DNA from 3 places in the Agreia sp. Leaf244 genome. Region 2 is predicted to be linked to each of the others. Evidence: predicted binding sites of a transcription regulator. Region 2 holds the regulator's gene; each other region holds the start of a gene.

Region 1 (4,908 bases), on a different contig from region 2:
CCGCTGGCGCTGGATGTGGCCGAAGCTCGCCGCATACTTCGGCGTCGAGCCCGTCGGCTTCGAGACGAGCCCGCGACCTCTCGAGCAGCAGATGGAGGGAATGGACGAGGTGTGGGCGACGATCGCGGCGCAGCACGACCTCGTCGAGCCAGACCTCGGCCGCCTCGCGTCGTGGTGGCACACCGACGCAGACCTGGGCCGTGACATCGAGGTCGTGACCGACATCAGCAAGAGCCGCCTGGCCGGGTTCCACACCCATCACCGCACAGTGGACTCGTTCACGGCCCTCTTCGATCGCTACCGACACGAGCGGCTCATCCCCGCCGCGTGAACCGAACGGGGCCGGGTGACGGACTCGGCTTCCGCGGTCGGTTTCTGTTCGTGCGCGCACCCGCACCCGCGTTCGCACTCGCACTCGCACTCGCACTCGCACTCGCACTCGCACTCGCACTCGCACTCGCACTCGCATGGGCATAGTGGAGCGCGACCCCACGGAACCTGACTCTGATGGGTGATCGCAGCGGATCGAACTCTGCCGGCGGCACCCAGCGGTAGCTGTCTTCGTAGCGTTCGCCGACGATCCGCGCTATGCGATGACCGTGATTGTGCAGGTGCATGTGGTGGAACCTGCAGAGGAGGACTCCGTCTTCGACATCGGTCTTGCCGCCTTCGCTCCACGGATCGATGTGATGCACCTCGCAGAACGACGGCGGGGCGTTGCACCCCGCCACGACGCATCCGTCTTGGAGGGAGGCGATCGCCAGGCGCTGCTTGGCCGCGAAGAGGCGCACCTCCCGGCCGAGGTCGAGCGGCGCGCCCGCGGAGTCGACAATCAGGGGAACGAACCCGGTGTCGCAGACCAGTCGATCGATGGTCTTCATCGAGACGGGGATGCCCGTTCCTTCGATGAATGCGACACCGTCGCTGTTGGGCCGCGTGAGTTCGTCGGCCCTGACGACGACCTGCACCGTTGGCCGCTTCTGCGCGAGCAGCGCGTTCTCGTCGACGAGGGCACCGGCCTTGAGCAGGGCCACGAGCACCGAGGCGCGGATCTGCTCGGTCGTGCGCGGGTCGTCTTCGAGAGCCTTTGCCATGGTCGCGGCCTTGCCGTGAACGAGTCGAGGCCCGCCGATTCGGGGACCGAGTAGCAAGTCGAGGGTGTTCTTGAACCAGGCGCCGTCTTCGGGCGCGAACGACGCGCGCAGATGAACCATCCCGTCTCGATCCGTGTAGATCTTCGCCTCTTGCCTGGCCTGCATTTCGCGCTCGTTCTCCGCCACGCTCGCGCGATCGAGCAGCGCACGCGCGTTTCGGGCGTCACGATAGACCAGCTCGGGCGCGTCGAGTGGATGCAGATACTCGAGAATTCGGTCTGCCGCCGCGGCCAGCGCCTCTGGAGACACGTCATCGGCGCTGCCGCCGAGCCCCGCACGCAACGCCTCGAATCTGTCGGGGCTGATGGCGCCCGACTGCATGCGCTCTGTGATCGACGCGAACCACGGCCGCTGCGGCAGCCCTGCGTCGGCCTGCCCGCCGGGCGGTGCGAACCGCACTGGCGACGCCTGCATCACAGACTTGCCGAGGTTGTCGATCTTTCGGGCGTCGGCCTTCGTGCTGCCGGTCAACGCGGCGATCATCGACTGCGGATTCAGGTGCCCCTCGGTCTTCGCGAGCCCCGCCCCGCCGAGCTCTCTGCGGGAGCGCTGGTTGATCTCGGCAGCCCCACAGGCCAGCGCTCGATCGACCTCGTGCCTGAGACCCGCCGTGATGCTCATGAATGTCTTCAACTCATCAGAGGTGAACTCTGAGAAGTCGGTGGCACCATGAATACTCGACAGACGAGCCGTAAAGGCTCGGATTGTGTCGAATACTGTTTCTATAGACATAGATTACCGTATCGCACACAGTAGAACAAGTGTTCTAAAGACTAAAGTTGCAAAGATGAGGCGAAGACGATTCGTTTGTGCGGCCCTGACCGCTACCATCGCGACAGCAATCCTCGTCGGCTGCACGAACACACAGGCACCTACGCGGACAAAAGCCCCGACACCCAGCAGCGCGAGCACCTCAGCCATCACTCCCAGCCCGACTCCGACCGTCGTACCTGATAACGCGGGCGACGTCTTCGAGCCCATGTCCTGTACGCCCCTCAGATCCGATGACAAGCCGAAGATCAGTGGCGGACGCCAGCAGATCGCCGTCGACAGCGGACCCCGCGCCGGGGCGACCGGCCAGGCACTGCTCGATCACGACGGCACGCCGGTGGCGTATGTCGTCGCTGCCGATGACATACCCGACTTCATCTCCGACCGCTTCTGCGTCGGACTTGCCTACCTCAACAACGTCAACGGCCCCCGCAGGGGCGGCGCCATGGAGCTCTACGCCGGCGACATCCTCAACTTCGATGCCGAGACCGTCACTACCGTGGGCGACATCAACGGCGACGTAGAGGACTACCCGCTTCCAGACCCTCTCCCGCCGCAACACGCGCCCGAATTCACCCTGCCATGACGTCGCCAGACACTCGCGTGACCGCGCGACCATACGGCATCCAAGCCCGCCTGGCTAGCGCCAGCCCCGTCGCGCACGCGCAGGACTAGCCTTAAGGCACGATCCAACAAGAAACCGCGAAGAAGCGATGCAGGCGACGGGACACCTGTCGTGATCGTGTCGAGGGGGCCGACATGAAGTTCATCCGATGCCAGGGCAAGTCGTTCGTGACGACCGACGATGTCGCACAGGCGGTCTCGAATTTCTCGGCCGCCGCCAGCCGTCGCGGGCGTGTGGTGATCATCGACGTTCCGGTCGTCATCGACCACGATGGCCCGGTCGTGCAGCTCGTTCTCTCCCCGGGCGAAGCCCTCGAGATCTCCGACTCGGCGACGCCGCACCAGGAACTCGACACGACTCCCCTGATCCGATCCCTGACCGAACGCCGCCTGGCCTGGCGGCCCCACACGGCAGAGAACGACTGAATCGGCCAGACGAACAACTGAGCCGGCCACCCGCGCGCTGAAACCGGGCCGGATGCGCGGCTGCACCCCTGAAGGAAACTCGCCGGATACATAAGTCTGGTAGGAATGAGGGATGGATAAGCACGACGAGGTGCATCACTTTGCTCAATCGGGGGAAGGCAGCAAATGAAGCTCTCTGTAATCGGATGCGGATACCTGGGCGCGGTTCACGCCGCGTCGATGGCCGAGCTCGGTCACGACGTGATCGGCATCGACATCGACCAGGCCAAGATCGACGCGTTGGCCGCGGGAAAGGCGCCGTTCTTCGAACCGGGCCTGCCCGAGATCCTCACGTCGGCCACGGCCACGGGTCGACTGCGCTTCTCGACAGACCTCGCCGACGCCGCCGGTAGCCAGGTGCACTTCATCGCGGTGGGAACGCCGCAGAAGAAGGGCAGCTACGCGGCCGACCTCACCTATGTGAACGCGGCGCTCGACGGGCTGCTCCCTTATCTTTCGGATGGCGACCTGGTGGTCGGCAAGTCGACGGTGCCCGTCGGCACCGCCGCCGATCTCGCGGCTAAGGTGACGGCATCCGGCACGGGCGCGATGCTCGCCTGGAACCCCGAGTTCCTGCGTGAGGGCTTCGCCGTTCAAGACACCATCTCTCCCGACCGTCTCGTGTACGGGCTGCCGCCCGAGCCGGCCCAGGCCGAGGCATCCAAGGCCTTGCTCGACGGTGTCTACGAGTCGGCACTCGGCAAGGACACGCCACTGGTGGTCACCGACTACGCGACCGCCGAACTCGTGAAGGTCTCGGCCAACGCCTTCTTGGCGACGAAGATCTCGTTCATCAATGCGATGGCCGAGATCGCCGAGGTCACCGGCGCCGACGTCACGCAGCTGTCGACCGCCATCGGCCTCGACGACCGCATCGGCTGGAAGTTCCTGAAGGCCGGCGTCGGCTTCGGCGGCGGGTGCCTGCCGAAGGACATCCGCGCGTTCACCGCTCGCGCCGAGGAGCTGGGCCGCGGCGAGTCCGTCGCCTTCCTCAAGGAGGTCGACGCCATCAACCTGCGTCGCCGCCAGCGTGTGGTCGACCTCGCGGTCGAGTCGCTCGGGGGCCAGGTGAACGGCAAGAAGATCGCCGTTCTCGGCCTGGCGTTCAAGCCGCACTCCGACGACATCCGCGACAGCCCGGCGCTCGACGTCGCCGTGCAGCTCAAGGGCCTTGGTGCGAACGTCGTGGCCACCGACCCCGAGGCGATCCACACGGCCAGCCGCGTGCATCCACAGCTCACGTACGAGGTCGAGCCGGCCGCGGCGCTGCAGGATGCCGACCTGGTCGTGCTGGTCACGGAGTGGGACGAGTTCCGGCACATGGACCCGGCGTGGGCACTTCCGCTGGTGAAGACGGCGACGATCATCGACGGCCGCAACACACTGGATGCGACGGCCTGGCGCGCCGCTGGTTGGTCTTACATCGGGCTGGGTCGCCCCTAGCAGGCAGTACGAGAAAAAGAGGGACCGCGCCATTGCGGTCCCTCTTTTTCGGTCTCAGCGACTACTTCGGCGGAATGAGCGCCGCGAACTGCTCGGCCGAGTCGCTCTGGAAGGCCGACTTCACGGCCACGAAGGCATCCCAATCGACGTTCACGATCGACTGTCCGTCGCTGGACGTTCCGGTGCCGCTGGTCGGGGCGGTGAAGAACGACACATCGGTAGGAGTCACGTCGCGCAGCTCCACAGCGAGCTGACCCACGTAGCCGGCGTCGAAGCCACTGTCGACCACGAGGTAGGGCGCGATGGCCGAGACGAGTCCGCCGAGGCGGCCGGGGTTTGTGAGGATAGCGGCGTTCATGACCTGACTCATGACCCCCTTCGCGAACTCCTGCTGGTTGCGAGCCCGCTGAAAGTCGCCGTCGTCGAAGGCGTAGCGCTCACGGACGAAGGC
Region 2 (4,908 bases):
ACGTCTTCATGATGTTGTGCAGCTCGGCCTTGCCGACGCGAATCGGCGGATTCGACCAGATCGTCATGAACCGAACGTCGTCGGGAACATCCGGCGCGAGGACGGCGTTGATATTGGTGAGGCCGAGGCGCTCGGCGTTCGAACGCACCAGATCGAGAGCCCGCTCGTTCACGTCTACCGCCCAGACCTGAGCCCGGGGCGACAGCAGGGCGAGCGTCAAGGCGACGGGTCCCCATCCGCAGCCCAGATCGAGCAGATTGCCGCCGGGCGGGGGAGCCGGGGTGTTGGCGAGCAGCACCTGCGTGCCGGCATCGATGCGGTCGGGGCTGAAGACGCCACCGGCGGTGACGAGCGAGTAATCCGTATCGGCGAGGCGCACCGAGATCTCTCGTGGGATGAGCGGGCTCCCCGGGGTGGCCGAGAAATAGTGCTCATTCGTCATAGAGGGACAGTAGCAAACCGGGAGGGATATCCTTGAGTCAGATGACCGAAAACACTGAAGCAACAACAGAGGCTCGCGACACCGACGACGTGGTCGCGAGAGTGCTCGCCAGGGCGGAGACGCGGGCGGCCGGCTATTCGCTGTTCACCAACTCGGCGGCACAGGCCCTCCAGCGTGACACCACGGGCCGGGAGTCCGGATTCGACGGCGACCAGAGCGAGCGCGAGGACCGCCAGGCGCTTCGTCGTGTCGTGGGTCTCTCCACAGAGCTCGAAGACGTCACAGAGGTCGAGTACAGGCAGCTCCGCATCGAGAATGTCATTCTCATCGGCGTGTACACCCAGGGCAGCCTGACCGATGCCGAGAACTCCATGCACGAACTGGCTGCGCTGGCCGAGACCGCCGGAGCCGTCGTGCTCGAGGGTCTCCTGCAGCGCCGTCCGACACCCGACCCCAGCACCTACTTCGGCAAGGGCAAGGCGCAGGAGCTGCGCGACCTCGTACAGTCTCTCGGCGCGGACACCGTCATCGCCGACAGCGAGCTCGCTCCCAGCCAGCGTCGTGCGCTCGAAGACGTGGTCAAGGTCAAGGTGATCGACCGCACGGCCGTGATCCTCGACATCTTCAGCCAGCACGCCAAGAGCCGCGAGGGCAAGGCGCAGGTCGAACTCGCGCAGCTCGAATACCTGCTGCCGAGGCTCCGAGGCTGGGGTGACTCCATGTCGCGCCAGGCCGGTGGCCAGGTGGGAGGCGCGGGCGCCGGAATGGGATCCCGCGGACCCGGTGAGACGAAGATCGAGCTCGATCGTCGCCGCATCCACACGCGCATGTCGAGGCTGCGCAAGCAGATCGTCGAGATGAAGCCGGCGCGCGACGCGAAGCGGGCGAATCGCAAGCGCAACGCCGTGCCGTCGGTGGCGATCGCTGGTTACACCAACGCCGGAAAGTCGTCGCTGCTCAACAGGGTGACCCGCGCCGGTGTGCTGGTCGAGAACGCCCTGTTCGCCACGCTCGATTCGACGGTTCGCAAGACCACGGCGAAAGACGGTCGGCAGTACACCTTTGCTGACACGGTCGGCTTCGTGCGCAATCTGCCCCACCAGCTCGTCGAGGCCTTCCGGTCGACCCTCGAGGAGGTCGCAGACGCCGACGTCATCATCCACGTCGTCGACGGCGCGCATCCAGACCCCGCGAGCCAGCTCGCGACGGTGCGCGACGTGATCGGCGAGGTCGGGGCGCGGGGCATCCCCGAGATCGTGGCCTTCAACAAGAGCGACCTGATCTCCGACAGCGATCGCATCGTGCTGCGCGGCCTCGAGCCACGCAGCGTGTTCGTGTCCGCACGAACCGGCGAGGGCATCGCAGAGCTGCTCGAGATGGTCGAGCAGGCGCTTCCACGGCCGACCATCACGGTCGACGTTCTGCTTCCGTACGAGCGCGGCGACCTGGTCGCGCTGCTCCACGACCACAACACCGTGCTGAGCACCGACTACGAAGAAGGCGGAACCCGGGTGCGCGCGCTCGTCAACCCGGAGTACGAGCAGGCCCTCGAGGAGTTCGCGGTCGCCCACTGACCCGCAGAACCCACGAGGTCTCCCTCAGACCGAACACCGAGAGAGGGCCCCCGGCGAATGATCGCCAGGGGCCCTTTCTGTGTGAACGGGGAGTCGCGTCTGCGTCTGCCTCAGCGAACCGAGCGAAGAACCGACACGACCTTGCCGAGCACCTGTGCATGGTCGCCCACGATCGGTTCGAAGTTCGAGTTGCGGGGCAGGAGCCACGTGTGGCCGTCGCGCTGCCTGAACACCTTCACGGTCGCCTCGCCGTCGAGCATGGCCGCAACGATGTCGCCGTTCTCCGCCGTCTGCTGTGACCTGACCACGACGAAGTCTCCGTCGCAGATGGCGGCGTCGATCATGGACTCTCCCACGACCTTCAGCATAAAGAGGTCTCCGCTGCCCACGAGCTGGCGGGGGAGAGGGAACACCTCCTCGACCTGCTGCTCCGCCGTGATCGGAATACCTGCGGCGATCCGACCCACCAGAGGCACAAGGGCCGCGTCGCCCATGGGTGCCGAGGACTCGGACTGTTCGCTGGTCTCCGTGACCGAATCGGGCGTCGGGACGTCGATCAGCACCTCCATGGCGCGTGGCCTGTTCGGGTCGCGCCGAAGGTAGCCGCTCAGTTCGAGCTGGTTGAGCTGGTGCGTGACGCTCGACAGCGACGCCAGGCCGACGGCGTCTCCGATCTCCCGCATGCTCGGCGGATATCCGCGCTGACTGACGGAGCGCTGCACGACCCCGAGGATGGCCAGCTGCTTCTCCGAGAGACTCTTGCGTCGTCTCGTTCCACGTTCCGTGGTCATTTCTCCTGCTTTCCGGGCGGGTCGTTTGCGGGTGTGCCGGTCGCCGTCGACGAGCGATGTCGGTGGCTGCTGATGCACTGTCGGTGGCTGGTGATGCAATTCATATCGACAGTCGAAACTGTATCCAACTCAGGGTGCAAACAAAACACATGTTCGAGTGTGTCGCGATATTTCTCGGCTTTCGAACTTGATCTATCGAACATTCGAAGCTATATTCGGAACACAGCTTCGTATCCGGTGCTCCCGGCCGAGCACCGGATACGAATTTCTCCTGGAGGTTGCCATGACCGCTCTACCCGCTCCCACGACGAACACCGTCCACCTGCGCATCACGCGCCGTGGTCGCATCGTGCTCGCGGCGCTGGCGTCGCTTCCCCTTGTGGCCGCCCTGGTCGCCCTGGCCGTGTTCGGTGCGAACAGCGCCGTCGCCAGCGGCGCCGAGTCGTCCGCAGCCTCGCAGTCGTTCGACTACGTCACGGTGCAGGCAGGCGAGACCCTGTGGGGCATTGCAGAAGAGATGGCGCCGACGGCCGACCCGCGCGATGTCATCGCAGACATCGTGAGCCTGAACCAGCTTCCTTCCTCTGAGGTTCAGCCGGGCCAGCGTCTCGCCGTTCCCAGCAAGTACTGATCACCGTCGGCGCCGGGGCGCGTGGCACGGTGGAGTAGTCGCACTAAAATCGTCGAGTGACCTCTCTCGAAGACCTCCCGATCCGTGACGACCTCAGGGGCAAGTCCCCATACGGCGCACCTCAAAAGCACGTGCGCATCGAGCTGAACGTCAATGAGAACACGCACCCGATTCCCGAGCCGGTTGCACGAGACATCATCGAGTCCCTCGCCCGTGCGATTCTCACGATTAATCGATACCCCGATCGCGAGTTCACTCAGCTTCGCGACGGCCTCGCAGAGTATCTCGGGCACGGTCTGACCCGAGACAACATCTGGGCCGCCAACGGATCGAACGAGATCCTGCAGCAGATCATGCAGGCCTTCGGCGGGCCGGGCAGGTCGATACTGGGCTTCCCGCCCACCTACTCGATGCACTCCATCATCGCCTCGGGAACGGGTACGACGTGGATCGGTGCTGAGAGAGACGCCGACTTCGAGATCTCTCCGAGCACGGCGGTCGCGGCGATTCGCGAACACGATCCCGACATCGTGATCTTCTGCTCCCCGAACAATCCCACGGGCACCCCGCTGTCGCTCGACACCATCGAGGCCGCCTACGACGCCACAGACAAGATCGTCATCGTCGACGAGGCCTACGCCGAGTTCGCGCCCGCCGGTGCGCCATCGGCGCTCACTCTGCTGCCGGGCCGTCCGCGACTGATCGTCTCCCGAACGATGAGCAAGGCGTTCGCGTTCGCGGGTGCGCGGCTCGGCTATCTGGCCGCCGACCCCGCGATCGCGGATGCGCTGCGCCTCGTTCGGCTTCCGTATCACCTGTCGTCGCTGACGCAGGCGGCGGCGGTGGCCGCGCTGCAGCACTCCGCCGAGATGCTCGCGATGGTCGACGACATCGCGCACGAGCGCGATCGCATCGTCGAGCGACTCGCCGAGCTGGGCTACCACCCCTGGCCCACGTGGTCGAACTTCGTGCTGTTCGGGGGCGTCGAGAATCCGCCGGAGGTCTTCGAGACCCTGCTCGAGAAGGGCATCATCATCCGCGACCTGGGCATCCCCGGTCACCTGCGGGTGAGTGCGGGCACGCACGCCGAGACCACGGCCTTCCTCGACGCGATGGCCGCGCTGTCCTGACTCAGGGCTCCGCCTGTCGGCAAGAACGGCAGGTGCGGCGCCGTCGTCGGTAAACTGGAGACATGGCACACCCTTCCCGCACCGCCCGCCTGCAGCGTGCGACCAGTGAATCCAGCATCGACCTCTCGCTCGACCTCGACGGCACCGGCGAGAGTTCGATCTCGACCGGGGTGCCGTTCTTCGACCACATGCTCACGGCTTTCGCGAAGCACTCCCTCACCGACCTGACAGTGACGGCGACCGGCGATATCGCGATCGATGTGCACCACACGGTCGAAGACATTGGAATCGTTCTGGGCACGGCGATCAAGCAGGCCCTCGGCGACAAGTCGGGAATCTC
Region 3 (4,908 bases), on a different contig from region 2:
GGCGCGAAGGTCGTCTCGTACAACCGGATGCTCGACGAGCTCGACCTCGACGACACGGTCACACATGCGGTCAACGCCCTGCCCGACAGTCTCGCCCTCACAGCGACGCGCAAGTCGGTGGCACGATTCCTGGCCATGTTCCAGTTCTCGGAGGCCGACCTCAAGAAGCGCATCCGCGAGCTCTCGGGAGGGCAGCGCGCCCGCGTCGCCATGGCCCAGTGCCTGTTGTCCGGCGCATCCGTTCTTCTGCTCGACGAGCCGACCAACCATCTCGACCTCGCCAGCACCCAGGTCATGGAGCGCGCCCTCGTGCACTTTCCCGGCGCCGTCGTCGTGGTGAGCCACGACCGGTTCTTCACCGACAAGATCGCTACGAGGATGCTCGTGTTCGGTGCGGCGGGCGCAGAGCCCGGCGAGATCGACGTGACGGCTGCGTAACCCCCGGTGGCGCTGCGCAACGGTCGTCTCAGAGAGGCGGCTCGTCTCAGAAAGGCGGCTCGTCGGCACCCGTGACAGGTGAGCCGGGTACTCCGTCGTCGACCGTGCCGCGGTACCAATTGCGCGCCGGCGGGTCGGCATTGTCGGGTGCGTCGGGGAAGCTGATGCGTCTGGGCACGGGCTTCGCCAAGGGTGAAGGTTCGTGCTGCCTCGTGTGGCCCGACGGCGATATGGAGATCATGGTGCCGTCGGCTCGGGTGATGAACTGCCACGCCGTCTTGTGTTTGACCTTGTGGTGGGGCCCGCACTGCGGAACGAGGTTCGTGATCGACGTTTCACCCTGGGGAAACGGCACGTTGTGATCTGCGTCGCAGTCGCGGGCGACTCGAGTGCATCCCGGGAATCTGCAGGTGACGTGGATGAGGTCGACCAGTTCGCGCATTCTCGGGTCGGGTCGGTAGCGGGTGATGCCGGCGGTGATGACGGCCCCGGTGGTGGGATCGGTCAACACCCGCGAGAAATAGGGGGCGTTGACGGTCAACCGGGTCGCTGTCAGCGCGTCGATGGGACCGTATCCCTCGAGAGCCGCGCTCTCGTCGCTGAATCCCAGCAGCGACAGCGCCGGAACGGTGACATAGACGTGTGCGCGCACCGCGTGTGCCGGAGCGCCCGGCATGCTGAGGTGACCGTTCAAGAGCAGATCTGCCGCCACATCCGCGTGAAGCTGCGTGATCGTGCGGGGATCACCGGCGGCCTTGAGGGCGAGAGTGAACCGGTGCACGCGATCGCGGATCGCCTCGTTCTCGACAGCGGGCTGCCGGATTCCGAAGACCGACATCCCGTCGTCGTCTGTGCTGTCGACGAACGTGTTGCGGGTCTCGGCAGCATGCAGATGACGCTCGACCGCGTCCTCCATGGTGGCGGCTTTGGCTTCTCGACCGGCTCTCGTGCGCAGGATGTGCACGGGCTGCTTTTTGGCGAGCTCGAGCATGCGCAGTTCGAAATCGAGCTGCTTCTCGTCGGGGAGGCAACTGCCGTATTGCACGATGATCTCGGCATGGCGGAGAGAGATGTCGCCGGAATAAAGCGCGCGGTGCGTGTGCACGAAGGTCTCGGCGAGCTCGCCACTGGTCTCTATGAGGGCGTAGGCCGCCCGCTCGCTGAGGTTCTCTGAGGAGGCGAGTTCTGTCGTGAACTCGCGCCTCGCGACGGCCTCTGCCGACCATTGCGGGCCCTCGCCCGACCGGTCGACCGGGTTGAGCGCCTGACCCGCGGCCCGTGCAACGGTGACCAACCGCGCCCGCTCGGCGTGCAGCGAGGCGATCTGCCGGGAAACCTCGTGTACGTCGTCGATAGCCGCGCGAAACGAGCTGACTAGATGAGAGTCGGGCTCGGTGATCACAGCGTACCTTTCGCGTGGAGTGCGATCTATCTACCACTCAAGCATAGCATCGTCGGGCGAAGATTCGAACGTATGTTCGATAAATTAAGTGACAACTTCACCCCGCCTCGCCACGGCCGACTCACTACGCTGTGTAGCACAACGCGCGACTCGACAGTGCTGCTCGAAAGGCTGACCATGAAAGCGTCTCGACCCCGCCCACTCCACCGTGTTCGCGTCGCCGTCCTCCTCTGTGCTGCGGCCCTCGCGATGTCGGCGTGCTCCAGCGCAGCCGACACCTCATCCGCGACGGAATCGGCGGCGCCATCCGCGACCGCCACCGAATCCAGCGTCGAGACGCACGCACCTGTGCAGGCCGTCGATCTCGCGGCCGGCGAGCAGGATGCCCCGGTCGAGGTCTCCGTGTCGGGTGACGACGGCGTCGGGGTCACCTTCAGAGAGATCACGCTGGAGCCCGGTGCGACCACGGGTGTGCACTGCCACTACGGGCAGCTCGTCGCCGTGGTCGCCGAAGGGTCGCTCACCCACTACGCCGACATTTATCCGAGTGGCGCGCACGTCTACGAGACGGGAGACAGCATCATCGAAGGGGCGGGATACCGCCACGAGGGCCGAAACGAAGGCGATGAGAACGTCGTTCTCTGGGTGACGTACATCATTCCCGAAGGCAAGCCGCTCGCCGAGACCGACCTGTCGCACTGCGACGCCTAGCGCATCCGGGGGAGACCGCACCATGACGCATCATCCACACAGAAAGCTCATGCCCGACGTCAGGCTCTGGACGGGAATCGCGGCCATCGCCGTCGCGATCCTCACCGCTACCGAGTTCTCGGTGCAGGTGTTCGTCGTGGGCGCCAGACCCAGCCTCGACGATGAAGTCGCCCTCGTCGACTTCATGACGCGCACGAGTGACGGAACGATGTTCACGATCCTCATCGACACGCTGCTGATGGCCGCCCTCATCGTGTTCCTCGCCGGGTTCCGACAACTCATCACCCACTCCGAGCCGGCATTGCAGTGGGTCGCCGACCTCGCATACGGGGCCGGGCTCGTCTTCGTGGCGGTGACACTCGTTGGCGATGCGATGGAGGCAGGGACCGCCCTCGACGTCACGGGCATGACGGGTGACTACTCCGTGCTTCGAGCCCTCACCGTCGGACACACGATTCTCTTCGGCTCGATCGGATGCGTGCTGACGGCCCTGGTGGCCGCCGCCAGCGCCTACGTGACGCTGGGCTCCGAGGCCTTGCCGCGGTGGACGGGCTGGCTCGCCTACGGCGTCGCGATCCTCAACCTCGCGGCCGTGCCGACCATGTTCGGTGGCACAGACCCCGCGTCCTTCGTCGCAGCCGGCGGAGCGGGCACCGCTCTCTTCGCGACCTTCCCATGGCTCGTCTGGGTGACGGCGATCGGCATCGTCACGGTGCGCGATCGGCGGCGACCCTTCGATGTGCCCACGGAGCGTGCGGTCGCGGCGGCCTGACTCACGGCAACGGCGGCGTGCGGTCGGCTATCGTGAGGCGGGTGACTCGACGCCTTCTCGCCCTGCCCTCCGCGCTCGCCGCGACCGCTCTTCTCGGCGCGGCACTCGTGCTTGCCGGCGCATCCAGTGCCTCGGCGCACGATGCGCTCGAGTCGTCGACCCCCGCGGCCGGCGAGGTCGTGACCGTCGATCCGACCGTCGTCACGTTGACCTACAGCGACGAGCTCCTCACGCTGGGCGGCGACACGAGCGCCTTCGCGATCCAGGTGACGGATGCGTCGGGCGCGTTCCATGAGAACGGGTGCGTCGTCGTCGACGGCCTCGTCGCATCCACCGGTGTCGCCCTGGGCGACCCCGGAACGTACACCGCGACGTGGCAGGTGGTGTCGAGCGACGGGCATCCGACCTCGGGCAGCTATACCTTCGAGTACCAGCCGGTCGACACCGCGAATTCCCTGCCCGGGATGCCGGCGGCGCCCGTATGCGGAGACCAGTGGGCGGGCTCGCCGCGCGAGAATTCGGCCCCTGTCGCCACGCCAGAGCCCACGATGACGGCGCTGGCAGAGGCGCCGGTGCAGACCCTGTCGGCGACCGCTGACCCTGTGGTGAATGGCGACACGAGCGACGACGGCGGCCGCATCGGCGTTGCGATCGCTGTCTCGATCGGAGGTCTGGCGCTGATCGTCACGGTCATCGTGCTCACCCTTCGGCGAACCCGGCGCGACCCGTTCGAGAAGCCCGAGGGGCCATCGAAGGAGGAGTAGCGCTTCGACAGGCTCAGCGGCTCTGTCTACGCTTTCCGACCCGCGGCGCTCCTTTGACCGCGGGGGCGCGTCCCTTGCCCTTCGACGCCTTCGCCTTGCCTCCGGCCTGCGGAGCGGTGACGGTCGAATTGCCGGTGGACTTGGCGAGGTCGGCAGCCGCTTTCTCTGCGAAGGCGACGCCCTCCGGCGTCAGCACGGTCGTCTCGGCGTCGTAGTCGAACAGGGGGTAGCCGAGATTCTGCTCGAGCTGCTTGACGGCCGCGATCATGCTCGAACGCGGAATGCCCTCGAGCTTCGCCGCCCTGGCGAAGTGCAACTCCTTCGCAGCGGTGATGAAGAGCCTGTTCAAACGATGGTCCACGGGATCCGTTCTGACTGCGCGGTGCGCCCGGTCACTTCCGAGGTTACGCGGTCGCGCGGCACGCGTGCTCGCGGGGTTGTTGCTAGGCTGGCCGCACAATCGAATATCGGGCCGACATCACGCGATGCGGGAGAGCCCGCCGGTCACACCGGCAGGCACCGAAGGAGCAATTCTCCCCACCAATCTCTCAGGTACGTGTACCGCATCGAACAGGCCACTCTGAAAAGAGATCGCGAACACTCGTTCGTTCGATCCGCCCACGGTGAAAGCCGCTGCCGATGCGCAGCGTCGAAGCTCTCAGGTACAGATGACAGAGGGGGAGTTCTTGACCGCGCGGCTTCGTACGCGCGCTTCGCAATACACACTGCGCACTGGAGAACTCGTGACCGATAGACATTCCCCGCTCAACGCCATCCATGTGGCGGCAGGAGCGAGCTTCACCGACTTCGCCGGCTGGCAG

What was found. The regulator LexA, encoded in region 2, represses DNA repair genes until DNA is damaged. The targets are predictions, from matches to a motif close to TCGAACANNTGTTCGA.
Region 1: ASF06_RS01675 (HNH endonuclease signature motif containing protein) is a predicted target of LexA. The motif match lies at 1,908-1,923, and genes of this name have one in related genera.
Region 3: ASF06_RS12075 (HNH endonuclease signature motif containing protein) is a predicted target of LexA. The motif match lies at 1,905-1,920, and genes of this name have one in related genera.

The regions. Positions count from the first base shown of each region.
Region 1 is NZ_LMLX01000001.1:360,669-365,576, forward strand. It holds gene ASF06_RS01670 (SDR family oxidoreductase) at 1-331, shown strand, start outside; gene ASF06_RS01675 (HNH endonuclease signature motif containing protein) at 315-1,775, opposite strand; gene ASF06_RS01680 (hypothetical protein) at 2,134-2,511, shown strand; gene ASF06_RS01685 (hypothetical protein) at 2,685-2,975, shown strand; gene ASF06_RS01690 (UDP-glucose dehydrogenase family protein) at 3,141-4,457, shown strand; gene ASF06_RS01695 (LCP family protein) at 4,519-4,908, opposite strand, start outside.
Region 2 is NZ_LMLX01000007.1:24,078-28,985, reverse strand. It holds gene ASF06_RS17695 (class I SAM-dependent methyltransferase) at 1-442, opposite strand, end outside; gene hflX (GTPase HflX) at 484-2,016, shown strand; gene lexA (transcriptional repressor LexA) at 2,127-2,807, opposite strand; gene ASF06_RS17680 (LysM peptidoglycan-binding domain-containing protein) at 3,091-3,438, shown strand; gene ASF06_RS17675 (histidinol-phosphate transaminase) at 3,495-4,568, shown strand; gene hisB (imidazoleglycerol-phosphate dehydratase HisB) at 4,631-4,908, shown strand, end outside.
Region 3 is NZ_LMLX01000004.1:6,976-11,883, reverse strand. It holds gene ASF06_RS12080 (ABC-F family ATP-binding cassette domain-containing protein) at 1-438, shown strand, start outside; gene ASF06_RS12075 (HNH endonuclease signature motif containing protein) at 485-1,840, opposite strand; gene ASF06_RS12070 (cupin domain-containing protein) at 2,090-2,551, shown strand; gene ASF06_RS19710 (hypothetical protein) at 2,601-3,323, shown strand; gene ASF06_RS12060 (copper resistance CopC family protein) at 3,365-4,087, shown strand; gene ASF06_RS12055 (LysR family transcriptional regulator) at 4,101-4,436, opposite strand; glycine riboswitch at 4,566-4,661, shown strand; gene gcvT (glycine cleavage system aminomethyltransferase GcvT) at 4,831-4,908, shown strand, end outside.